One region of the Idiomarina sp. HB genome, then DNA from elsewhere that is predicted to be linked to it. Evidence: predicted binding sites of a transcription regulator. Region 1 holds the regulator's gene; the other holds the start of a gene.
The links. The regulator sigma-54, encoded in region 1, starts transcription at its own class of promoters, with help from an activator protein. The targets are predictions, from matches to a motif close to GTTGGCACGNNNNTNGNNT.
Positions count from the first base shown of each region.

Region 2: the regulator sigma-54 is predicted to act here: its motif matches at 2,069-2,087, upstream of flgA (flagellar basal body P-ring formation chaperone FlgA).

Region 1 is NZ_JAYLVU010000002.1:412,977-418,443, forward strand. Features, by position in the region: gene mgtE (magnesium transporter) at 1-432, opposite strand, end outside; gene VBY75_RS07755 (HPr family phosphocarrier protein) at 435-710, opposite strand; gene rapZ (RNase adapter RapZ) at 703-1,554, opposite strand; gene ptsN (PTS IIA-like nitrogen regulatory protein PtsN) at 1,545-2,015, opposite strand; gene hpf (ribosome hibernation promoting factor) at 2,019-2,306, opposite strand; gene VBY75_RS07775 (RNA polymerase factor sigma-54) at 2,335-3,795, opposite strand; gene lptB (LPS export ABC transporter ATP-binding protein) at 3,817-4,542, opposite strand; gene lptA (lipopolysaccharide transport periplasmic protein LptA) at 4,544-5,086, opposite strand; gene lptC (LPS export ABC transporter periplasmic protein LptC) at 5,055-5,467, opposite strand, start outside.
Region 2 is NZ_JAYLVU010000001.1:1,111,273-1,116,739, reverse strand. Features, by position in the region: gene VBY75_RS05570 (LPP20 family lipoprotein) at 1-364, opposite strand, end outside; gene flgN (flagellar export chaperone FlgN) at 422-823, opposite strand; gene flgM (flagellar biosynthesis anti-sigma factor FlgM) at 823-1,146, opposite strand; gene flgA (flagellar basal body P-ring formation chaperone FlgA) at 1,228-1,959, opposite strand; gene VBY75_RS05550 (chemotaxis protein CheV) at 2,122-3,054, shown strand; gene VBY75_RS05545 (CheR family methyltransferase) at 3,138-3,974, shown strand; gene flgB (flagellar basal body rod protein FlgB) at 4,069-4,473, shown strand; gene flgC (flagellar basal body rod protein FlgC) at 4,480-4,932, shown strand; gene flgD (flagellar hook assembly protein FlgD) at 4,947-5,467, shown strand, end outside.

The DNA of each region.
Region 1 (5,467 bases):
CATGATACCACCAGCGCTGTCTTCGGCGTATGAGAGCGCTGTTTCCGCACGTTCACGGTCGCTCTCGTCCATGGACTTCAGAACTTCCTGATAGACTGGCTCAGGTAAGCCACGCAAAACGTAGGCCAGGTCATCGGTGTCCATGCCTTCGGTGGCAGCGGCAAGGTTCTCCGGTGCCATTTGGCGAATAATGTCTTTCTGAACTTCTTCGTTCAGTTCTTCAAGAATTTCACCGTGTTCTTCAACATCGACCAGTTTCCAGACAATGGAACGGCTTTTCGGTGGTGAAGACTCCAACAACAGTGCCACGTCACATGCCGGCATATTATGCAGCATACGGCGGGCAGCAACGAACATGCCATCGGACAGCGCGGAGTTAACCTCCTGGATGCGCTGCATGGCATATTCTTTGTCGGACAGTTCCGCAATCATGTTTATTCGTCTTCCTCGAAGCGATCTTCAAATAACGTACTAACAGCATCCAGCGCCGCTTGTGCATCTTTTCCTTCAGCACACACTTCAACAGATTTGCCCTGTTGACTGGCCAGTAGCATGAGACACATTACACTGGCGGCATTCACGCATTGTTCGCCTTGTCGCACCGTTATGGTTGAATCAAATTCTTGTGTTAATTGAGCCAACTTGGTTGCGGCGCGAGCATGCAGACCCAGTTTATTGCGAATAATCAGGTCTCTGCAAACTTTATCCATTTTGCTTTAACTCCCGGTGTCTGACCTGAACCTTTAGGTCTTTTTGTTCAAAGCGCTCGGCTAGCTGCTGAGAGATATAAACTGAACGGTGCTGACCACCAGTGCAGCCGGTGGCAATAGTCAGATAACTTCGGTTGCTGCGCTGAAAATGCGGTAACCAGGTGTCGAGAAAGTTTTCCAGCTGATAGATAAACTTAGTGACTAAAGGTTGTTGGCGGAAGAAGAGTTGTACATCGGTATCCAACCCCGTTAACAACTTTAGCTCAGGTTGCCAGTGTGGGTTCGGTAAAATTCGTGCGTCAAAAACAAAGTCGGCATCTTTGGGTAAGCCATATTTAAAGCCAAATGACTGAAAAACAATAATGAGTTTTTTATCTGCGCGGCCAAGCACACGCTCAGTAACCTGTTCGCTCAGCTGGTGCAGTGACAAGTCGCTACTGTCGAGACGCCAGGTGGCACGCTCCATAATAGGCTCAAGCATCTTATGCTCGGTTTGCAGCGCTTCCAGTAAAGGCAGTTCTTTTTGCGAGAGCGGGTGTAGTCGCCGGGTTTCACCGAAACGTTTTAATAAGGTGTTGTCGTCTGCATCAATGAACAGAATTTCGGGCTCTACGCCTTTAGGCAAAAAGTTGAGTGAGTCCAGCAGTTCTTCGGAGTGCTCGGGTAAGTTACGAACATCAATGCTAATGGCAATTTTCTGGTATTGCTCGATAACAGCATGGACTAACGTGGGTAGCAGGCTAATGGGTAAATTATCAACGCAGTAAAAACCTAAATCCTCAAGGACCCGCAACGCGATGGTTTTACCTGAACCGGAACGACCACTAACAATGATCAGTTGCATGGCGACTGCTCACCTTCGCCAATAAATAATTGGTATAAGTCTTTGTCGGAGTCAGCCTGGCGTAATGCACGTGTGCAGTCTTTGTCATTCATACGGCGAGCGACAGAAGCTAAAGTCTGCAGATGGTTTTCGTGTTCGGATTCTGGTACCAGAAGCGCGAATATAATATCGACGGGTTGGTTGTCGATAGAGTCAAACTCAATCGGCTCATCTAGCGTGAGTAATACCGCAACCGGGTGGTTAGCATTGGGTAATCGGCCATGAGGAATTGCGATACCTAAGCCAATTCCCGTACTGCCCAAACGCTCACGGTTCAATAGGCTCTCAAAAATGTCATGGCGGGTAATGCCGGACAACTTAGGAGCTACGATTTGACTAATGGTTTCAAGCAGTCTTTTTTTACTTGCGCCCTCGACTGCACACTTGGTGCAGTCGGGGCTTAACAATTCACTCAGTTGCATGGATTAATGTTGTTTCATTTTTTCTTTGTGTTTAATCACCTGACGGTCCAGCTTATTGATTAAACCGTCGATGGCCGCGTACATATCGTCGTGTTTTGCGTCGGCAAAAATTTCACCGCCATTCACGTGCAGCGTAGCTTCCGCTTTTTGAATCGTTTTTTCAACATTTAGGATGACGTGAACATTAGTAATGTGGTCAAAATGTCGTTCCAGCTTGGCAAATTTTGTGTCTACGTAGTCACGTAAAGCTTCGGTAATATCGATGTGGTGACCGGTCAAATTAATTTGCATAACGTCTTCCTTCTTGCAGTTAACAAAGTTACAAAAGACTTTTGCGTTGGCTCGATGATGGAATGTTTAACGATTCCCGATACTTCGCAATTGTCCTCCTTGCTACTTGGATACCTTGTTCAGCTATCAGTTCAGCAATTTTGCTGTCACTTAACGGTTTACTGCGGTTTTCTGCAGCGACCATCTTCTTAATTAAAGCACGTATTGCAGTGCTTGAACACTCACCACCGCCCTCAGTACTGACATGACTTGAGAAAAAGTATTTTAACTCAAACACGCCCCGCGGACAGTGTAAGTATTTCTGTGTTGTCACCCGCGAAATGGTGCTTTCGTGCATATCCACTGCTTCGGCGACATCGTTTAAAACCATAGGCTTCATGGCTTCTTCGCCATGCTCAAAAAAGCCCTGTTGGCGTTGCACTATGCAGTTGGCAACTTTTAGCAACGTGTCATTGCGACTTTCCAGGCTTTTTATAAACCAACGCGCTTCCTGCGTGTGGTTTTTTATGTACTGGCTGTCGGCTACTGACTTAGCTGCTTTACTCAAGGCCGCGTATTCTTCATTGACCTTTAATTTAGGTACGCTGTCGGGGTTCAATTCGACCATCCAACGCCCATTTTTTTTTGCCACAGCAACATCCGGAATGACATATTCAACGGGTTGTTGTGCAACTTGCTCACCCGGGTGGGGATGCAACTGCTGAATCAAGCGCATGGTTTGACGCAAGTCGTCTTCCGAGAGCTTTAACTTACGCTGAATGGTGCGAAAATCCCGGCTGCCCAGTAAATCCATATGTTCCGTCACTAAGCATAGAGCAACCTCTTTGTATTCAGTGTCGTCATTTAACTGTCGCAACTGAATGGCAAGACATTCGCTGACGCTACGCGCTCCAACTCCTATTGGGTCGAAATGCTGAATGCGTTTAAGCACCATGCAAACTTCTTCTGCTTCTACCTCTGGCAGGCGCACCGCTTCAATAATTTCATCAACATCGACCATTAGATAGCCGTTGTCGTCTATAGCTTCGATAATGGCTTCAGCTATGGCCGTGTCTTCGTCAGAAAAGTGGGAAAGCTGCATTTGCCAAAGTAAGTGATCTTGCAACGACTCACTGGTCGAGCCCTGGTAAACTTCAAAGTCACCGTCAAAAGACTTACCAGAGGACGCGGCCCCATTAACCGGTGTCTGGCTGGAGTAGGTGTCATCCCAACTGCTGTCTACCGGTAACTCGTCCGGCATTTCCTGAGTTTTTATAACGTCCGAGGTTTCTCGCTGACTGTCATCCCGCTCTTCGATATTTCGGGTTTCGGAGTTGTCAGCTTCGTTGCTGGCATCGCCTTCAACTTCTAATAGAGGATTACTGTCCAGTGCATCCTGAATTTCAGCCTGAAGATCGAGTGAGGAAAGCTGCAGCAGGCGAATGGCCTGTTGAAGTTGTGGCGTCATGGTCAGATGCTGACCAATTTTTAGCTGCAGACTTTGCTTCATAATGACTGTCCCGGTTTCACGTTATAAGGTGAACTGCTCACCGAGGTAAACGTCTTTAACCTGTTGATTCGATAATATACTTTCTGCATCCCCACTGGCAATAAGTTCGCCATGACTAACGATATAGGCGTGTTCACAAACCGATAGGGTTTCACGAACATTATGGTCGGTAATCAATACGCCAATACCGCGTTGCTTTAAATGCTCAATGATTTTTTTGATATCAATGACGGATATGGGGTCGACACCAGCGAAAGGCTCATCTAAAAGAATAAAAGTGGGCTCTGCTGCCAGGGCCCTGGCTATTTCAACCCGTCGGCGCTCACCGCCTGACAGACTCATTCCTTGGCTGTTGGCAATGTGCCCAATATTAAACTCTTCGAGTAAGGCATCGAGCTGTTCTTCTCTGTCGTTGTCTGATAACGCTTTGCGGGTTTCTAAAATGGCCATTAGGTTGTCACGTACCGTTAGCTTTCTGAAAATAGAAGCTTCCTGTGGCAGGTAACCAATACCTCTGCGTGCCCGCTCATGCATTGGCAGTAAAGTGAGGTCGTTATCATCCAGTAAAATCTGGCCTTTATCGCTGTTAACCAGTCCGACAATCATATAAAAGGTGGTTGTTTTACCGGCTCCATTAGGCCCTAGTAACCCAATAACCTGTCCCTGACTCACCTCCAGGCTAACGTCTTTAACAACCTGGCGACTTTTATAGCTTTTGGCTAAGTGTTTAACTCGTAAGGTTGCCATATTAAGGGTTCTCGTTATTTTTCTCGTTGGAGTCAGTTTTTGCCTTTGGCGTAAAAATGGTGATGACGCGACTGTCTTCTTCACCGGAACTGGTCGCGGTTATGGTTTGTTTGTCTAAATCATAGGTGATGAGATCACCACTGGAACTGCTGCTACCCTGAGAAATACGGGCTTTTCCGCTAAGCTCCAGGCGCTGTTCCGATTGAAAATAGGTAATTTTGTTGGCCTCTGCGTTTATCTTATTGCCATCATCCAGAGTCTGGCTGTAAGTAGCAGGAGTGCCTTCTGCAACAAAAGTATCGGCTTGTTCTGCATTCTCGCTGGCCGAGGCTTCAAGTCTGTCTGCTCTGATTAATAACGATCCCTGACGAATAATGACATTGTCCGTTAAAACTAGCCGGTTGTTTTTAATGTCCAGCTCTTCCTGGCTCGACTCTACCTCCATAGGCTGACTAAAGTCGGACTTACCCTGAGCCATAACTGCACAAGGCACTAAGGCAATAAGAGTAAAACTACTCAGCAGGCTGGAAAATCGTTTTAACATGTCTTTTTAGCTCCATTCGTTCAGCTTTCAGGTCAGCACTCATTCCGTTACCACGAATTAATAGCCGGGGTCCGTGAATGCTCACCGGGTGTTCGGTACTCATTGATTGATTTTTCAAATCAACAATCAGGTACTCGGTTAACACTTGTTTAATTCGAGTATCAGGCTCTAACGCAAGGATTTCAACATCGCGCTCTAAAATAAGAGTTTGGTCATCGTAGAAAGTCCCTTGTGCAGAGCTAACCTCCCAAATTTCGTCACCTTGTTCTGAGAAGACAGTGTACGTAGGCTGCTCGAGTTCGGTTAAGCCTATTTGATTATAATGCGACATCTTCTCTGACTTGATTTTATGTGCGAGTAAGCCGTCACTCTCAAAAATGC
Region 2 (5,467 bases), on a different contig from region 1:
TTTTTACCACTTCGGCACCACGAATAACACCGTCAACGGAAGCCTGAAAGCTGTCCTGGTTTAACGCCCAGTCTTCAACTGAACTACCACCGGCAATACGTTGACCATACACTTGTTCGGCCAGCTCGCGATAGGCCGCAAGTTTGGAGGCACGCATAGCGTTCAGATCTTTTAGCTGAGCGTTTTCGCCTTGCTGAGTTTCGATAGGAGCGTAACCAACCGCATTCAGAACCGGGAATTCATCCGGGGTCTGAGTTTCCCACTCAACGTGTTTTTGATCATACGCTAAGTTGTTGTAAGCACTACATCCGCTTAATAGCAGTGTAGATGCGAGTAACGCGAAAGAAAGTAGATGCTTAGCCATAACGACCTCTGATAGAACAAAGTACTTATGGTTGTAACGGCTGAATGGCAGAAATCTTTAGCGGATTTTGCCTTTACTATCGTAGGTGAGGCTGTCTTTTCGTGCAGACTGTAAAATGGTTTGTTTCAACTGGTCGATACTATTCAATGTTGACTGTACCACCTGCTCGTTGACCTGGCTTTGGTGCTGGACGTTACTCAGGGTGCTTTTTATTGCGGCAACGGCTTCGGCCAAATTGGGATCATCTTTGAGCTGTTCTTTATCGGGGTGTTCGGCAAGCTGCTGGTCGAGTTGATTAACTCTGGCCAGGGCTTTTTCCTTTGCCTCTGTAATAGCATTTACATCGGCGTGTTGGCGGTCAACTATGGCGTTTAGCTCACGTTGCTGTAGCAACGCAAGGGTATCTAGCGAGTCCGCCATTTCCTGAAGGAGCTCATTGACAGGCGCCAACACGGTCATTATTCGTTATTGCCGTTACTGAACAAGTCAGATTCAAACTGAGCCAGTTTATTTGCTAACTGCTCAACATTTATTTTGTATGAACCGCTTTCAATATCCGCTTTGATCTTGTCAACTTTGGCTTGATCAATTCCGCTGCTGTTCATGGCTTTTTCTTGTAAGCCACCCAGTTGCTGCGCTTCACTTGTTAGAGAAACGGCGTCTCCGCCTTTTTGCGAAACCGATGCAGGCTTACCCGGAGCATCGTTCTGCACTTGGCGATTACTGGATTTGCTGTCAATGTTGGCATTTTTCAGCCCGGCATTGTTAATATTAATTGGCATTGTGTTTAGCCTCGCTAGATAAAGTCTCTCGGTTACTTATCGACCGTACTCAAAAAAACTTAAGTAAATATTTTAACAATTTTATAAATTGACGGTCACTTCATTTAATCCTGTGACAACAGCCTGTACCGATTTGTTCGACCGTGCGTTTTCAACAACCACTGATTCACCTTTAAGGCCATCAGCCAATGCCCTTCCGGCAGCAGTAATTCGCAATGTTTTATCCTGAGCTACTATTGTAACGCTTTGGCCCTCACATACAAGACAGGTGTCGCTGGCGCTTATTGCTTGCCCTGCGCTAATGCGCTTTTTAATGCGAGCGCCCACTAAAGCTGTCATGTCAGTGAATACATTGGAGCGCACACGATTAAGGTCAACTTCAGAATAAACTAAGTCACTCTCGCTTATCATTTGCCCCGGCGACATTGGAGAAGCAGCTGTAACGACATTTTTATAATGATATATACGGACAGGCACGTAAGTTCGCCAGTGAGCGGCTGCAGTGCACTCTATTTCAATTGTCGTGTAACTGTCTAAAGTCGCGTTATTGGCTAAATCAACTTTCGGTTGTTGTGGACAGACTTTTGGCGTCATGCGAGGGTCAAGGTTATTCGCAACAACTTCCACGCGTCCGTTATCAGGGGCTGATACTCTTTGCTCTACGTAATTGTGAGCCAACTCCTGTAGGGCTTTATAATCAAAGCGCAGGCTCTGCTTTTTACTGGTTTCATCCGCGTTAGCCGAGTCTATACCGGTAAACACTGCAGCGAAAATAAAAAGCGAACTGATCAGTAGCGATTTACGTACTATCATAAAAATTCCTGATGTTATTCGTTAAGGTTCTCTGGTCGAGTGCCGAAAAAAACGGTATAACGTCAAAAGTTCGGCAGTTCGATGGTTTCAGTATGGTTGTTGTTGATGTAAGCAAGTACCGTGCCGAAGTAGAGGTCCCCTGCCATATAACAGGAGTGAATAATGGCCAGTATTCTTGATTCAGTGAATCAGCGCACACAAATGGTCGGACAAAACCGGCTTGAACTTTTAATGTTTAACCTTAATGGCAGGCAGCGGTTTGGCATTAACGTATTTAAGGTGCGTGAAGTTCTGCCTTGTCCTAAACTGACCGCTATGCCTCGGCGAAACCCTCTTATTCGAGGTGTTGCGCACATTCGGGGGCAGGCTATTTCCATTATTGACTTAAGTATGGCGACTGGTGGACCCGAGTTAACCGGTATTGAAAATCGCTTTGTAATTATTGCGGAGTACAATCGAACCATTCAGGGGTTCCTGGTGGGTGGAGTTGACCGCATTATTAATATTAACTGGGAAGATGTCATGCCACCGCCGAAAGGCACAGGAAGGGGCGCTTACTTAACAGCCGTTACTCAAATTGAGGATGAGCTGGTTGAGATTATCGATGTTGAGCGAATCCTTGCTGACATTATGCCAACCAATATGGACGTCAGCGACGATGTTGCCAATGCGCCAATCAACGTGGCAAAAGAAGATTTAACCATCTTAATTACTGATGACTCTTCAGTTGCCCGTAATCAGATCAAACGAGCGTTGCAGTCTTTAGGAATTTCGTTAGAGGTTAAGAAGAACGGTAAAGAAGCTTTAGACTATTTAAAAGAGAAGTCCAAAGAGGTTGGGGGGCTTGTGCATCCTCATGTTCCGGTATTAGTTTCTGACGTTGAGATGCCGGTAATGGATGGGTATACCTTAACCGCAGAAATAAAGGCTGACCCAAATTTGCGTGATGTTCACGTTATTTTGCATACATCATTGAGTGGCGTCTTTAATCAGGCTATGGTGAAGAAAGTTGGAGCCGATGATTTTATTGCAAAATTTCATCCGGATGAACTAGCGACCGCTGTTCAAAAATGGCTTAATACGGTTGTAGACTGACGTTTTACGTCAGGTGAGATATCGGACCTGGCGTGAACGTCAGGCTACGAAACAAAAACCGAAATGGAAGTAGTTTATATAACGTGTTGAATCGCGAATTAAGTTTATCGGAATATCAGGAATTTCGTCAATTTCTGGAGCATCAGTGCGGAATTGTACTGGGTGAGAGCAAACTCTACCTGGTGAAGAGTCGTTTAGGCCCTTTGATGGGGCGTTTTAATGTCGACTCTTTAGCTGAGCTGGTAAAACGTTCAATGAAAATTAGTGAACGTGCTTTACGTGCTGCGGTAATTGACGCAATGACCACCAATGAGACTTTGTGGTTCCGTGACACTTATCCGTTCGAAATTCTGAGTAATCGAATCTTCCCCGAATATAAAAATCATTCCGGACCTTTAAAAATATGGTCGGCTGCCTGTTCATCAGGACAAGAGCCGTATTCTATTGCGATGACGTATTTAGAGTATAAGGCGAAGAGTCCCGGCGCATTGCGTGCCGGAATAAAGGTAACGGCTACGGATATTTCGAATAAGGTTCTGGAGCAGTGTGGCATCGGAGAATATGACAGCCTTGCTTTGGCCCGCGGCTTGTCAGCAGAGCGACGTAAAAAGTTTTTCACCGACGCCGCAAGTAAGCCTGGTTCTATGAAAATAAAAGATGAACTTAAGCAATTCATTCACTTTCGCCATCTGAACTTATTGGACAGCTATTCTTTGTTGGGTAAGTTTGACGTAATTTTTTGCCGCAATGTCCTTATTTACTTTGCCCCGGAAGTAAAGCGGAAAATTATTGCCCAATTTCGGCAATCACTAAACCCCGGTGGCTATCTTTTCCTGGGTGCCTCAGAGTCTATTTCCGGACTCACCGACGATTTTGAAATGATCCGCTGCCAGCCCGGCATTATTTACAGAAGAAAATAGCCTGCCGCAGAGCATACCCGCTAAAAACCTTTTCTAATTAAACTGGCACGCTTCCTGCATTGTCTTCACCATCGAACACTGTGGAGACAAAAATATGGCACTTTCCATGGATAAACTTATGGGAATACAGCAACACACGCTGGGTATACGTACTCAACGAGCGGAGCTTATTGCCAATAATATCGCCAATGCCGACACCCCGGGCTACAAGGCCAAAGGTCTGGACTTCCAGCAAGCGTTGCAACAAGCGCAGCGTGGTATGGAAAACCATAAAATGGCACGCACCCACGAAAAACACTTCAGCGTTGAGATAAAACCTCAGGGTACAGAGAAGTTCCGAGTTCCATCACAGCCGGATACCGGTGACGGTAATACCGTTGATGTGCAGTTGGAACAAAACTTGTATGCACAAAATGCACTGGAATATGAAATGACCATGAACTTTCTCGACGGCCGTATTAGTGGCGTGAAGAAAGCCTTGGGCGGACAAGGGAGATAATAAGTCATGAGTCTGTTTAATATTTTTAATGTGACCGGTTCTGCCATGAGTGCGCAGTCAGTAAGACTGAACACAACGGCAAGTAACCTGGCCAATGCCAACTCGGTAAGTAGCAGTATTGATGAAACCTACCGAGCGAGAAACCCGGTTTTCGCAACGGCTTTAGCGGATGCCAGAGGGGATTATAAAGGTAACAGCCTGACTAATCAGACTCAGGCAGGACAGGCCGCCGGCGTTAAGGTTTTGGGAATCGTTGAAAGCCAGGACCCACTACAAATTGAATATGCTCCAAATCATCCTATGGCTGACGAGAGTGGCTACATCTATCGGCCTAACGTTAACACTATGGAAGAGATGGCAAATATGATTTCGGCTTCGCGTTCCTACCAGACAAATGTGCAGGTAGCGGACACTGCCAAAACAATGACACAGCGTTTATTGCGTCTGGGTCAAGGGTAAGCAGGAGATAACAAATGGAAGGCGTAAGCAATAATTCCTACATCGATGGCATGAAGTGGAAGAAGGATGAAGGTGCCGAGTATGCTGATCCGGATGAACAGCAAAAGCTCGAGCAGGAAGACTTCTTCAAGCTGTTAACCGAGCAGTTGAATATGCAAGACCCGTCTAAGCCGGTTGAGAATGATCAAATGATTGCTCAGATGACCAGCTTTACCATGGCGGAAGGTATCAGTGGCTTGTCGGATCGTTTTGACCAGTTTGCAAATGATATGACTTCAAATCAGGCGTTACAGGCTTCAACTATGGTTGGTCGCAAAGTTCTGGTGCCGACAGACCAGGCCAACCTTGAGTCAGGCGCTGGAGTTACGGGAATGATAGCAACCCCGCAGTCAGCCCAGAATGTGAAAATTAATATTAAGGACTCAACCGGAGCCTTGGTTAAAACCATTAATTTGGGAGATATGCCTCAAGGCACGAAAGAGTTTGAGTGGGACGGAACAATGTCTGACGGCTCGGAAGCTCCGGCTGGAAATTA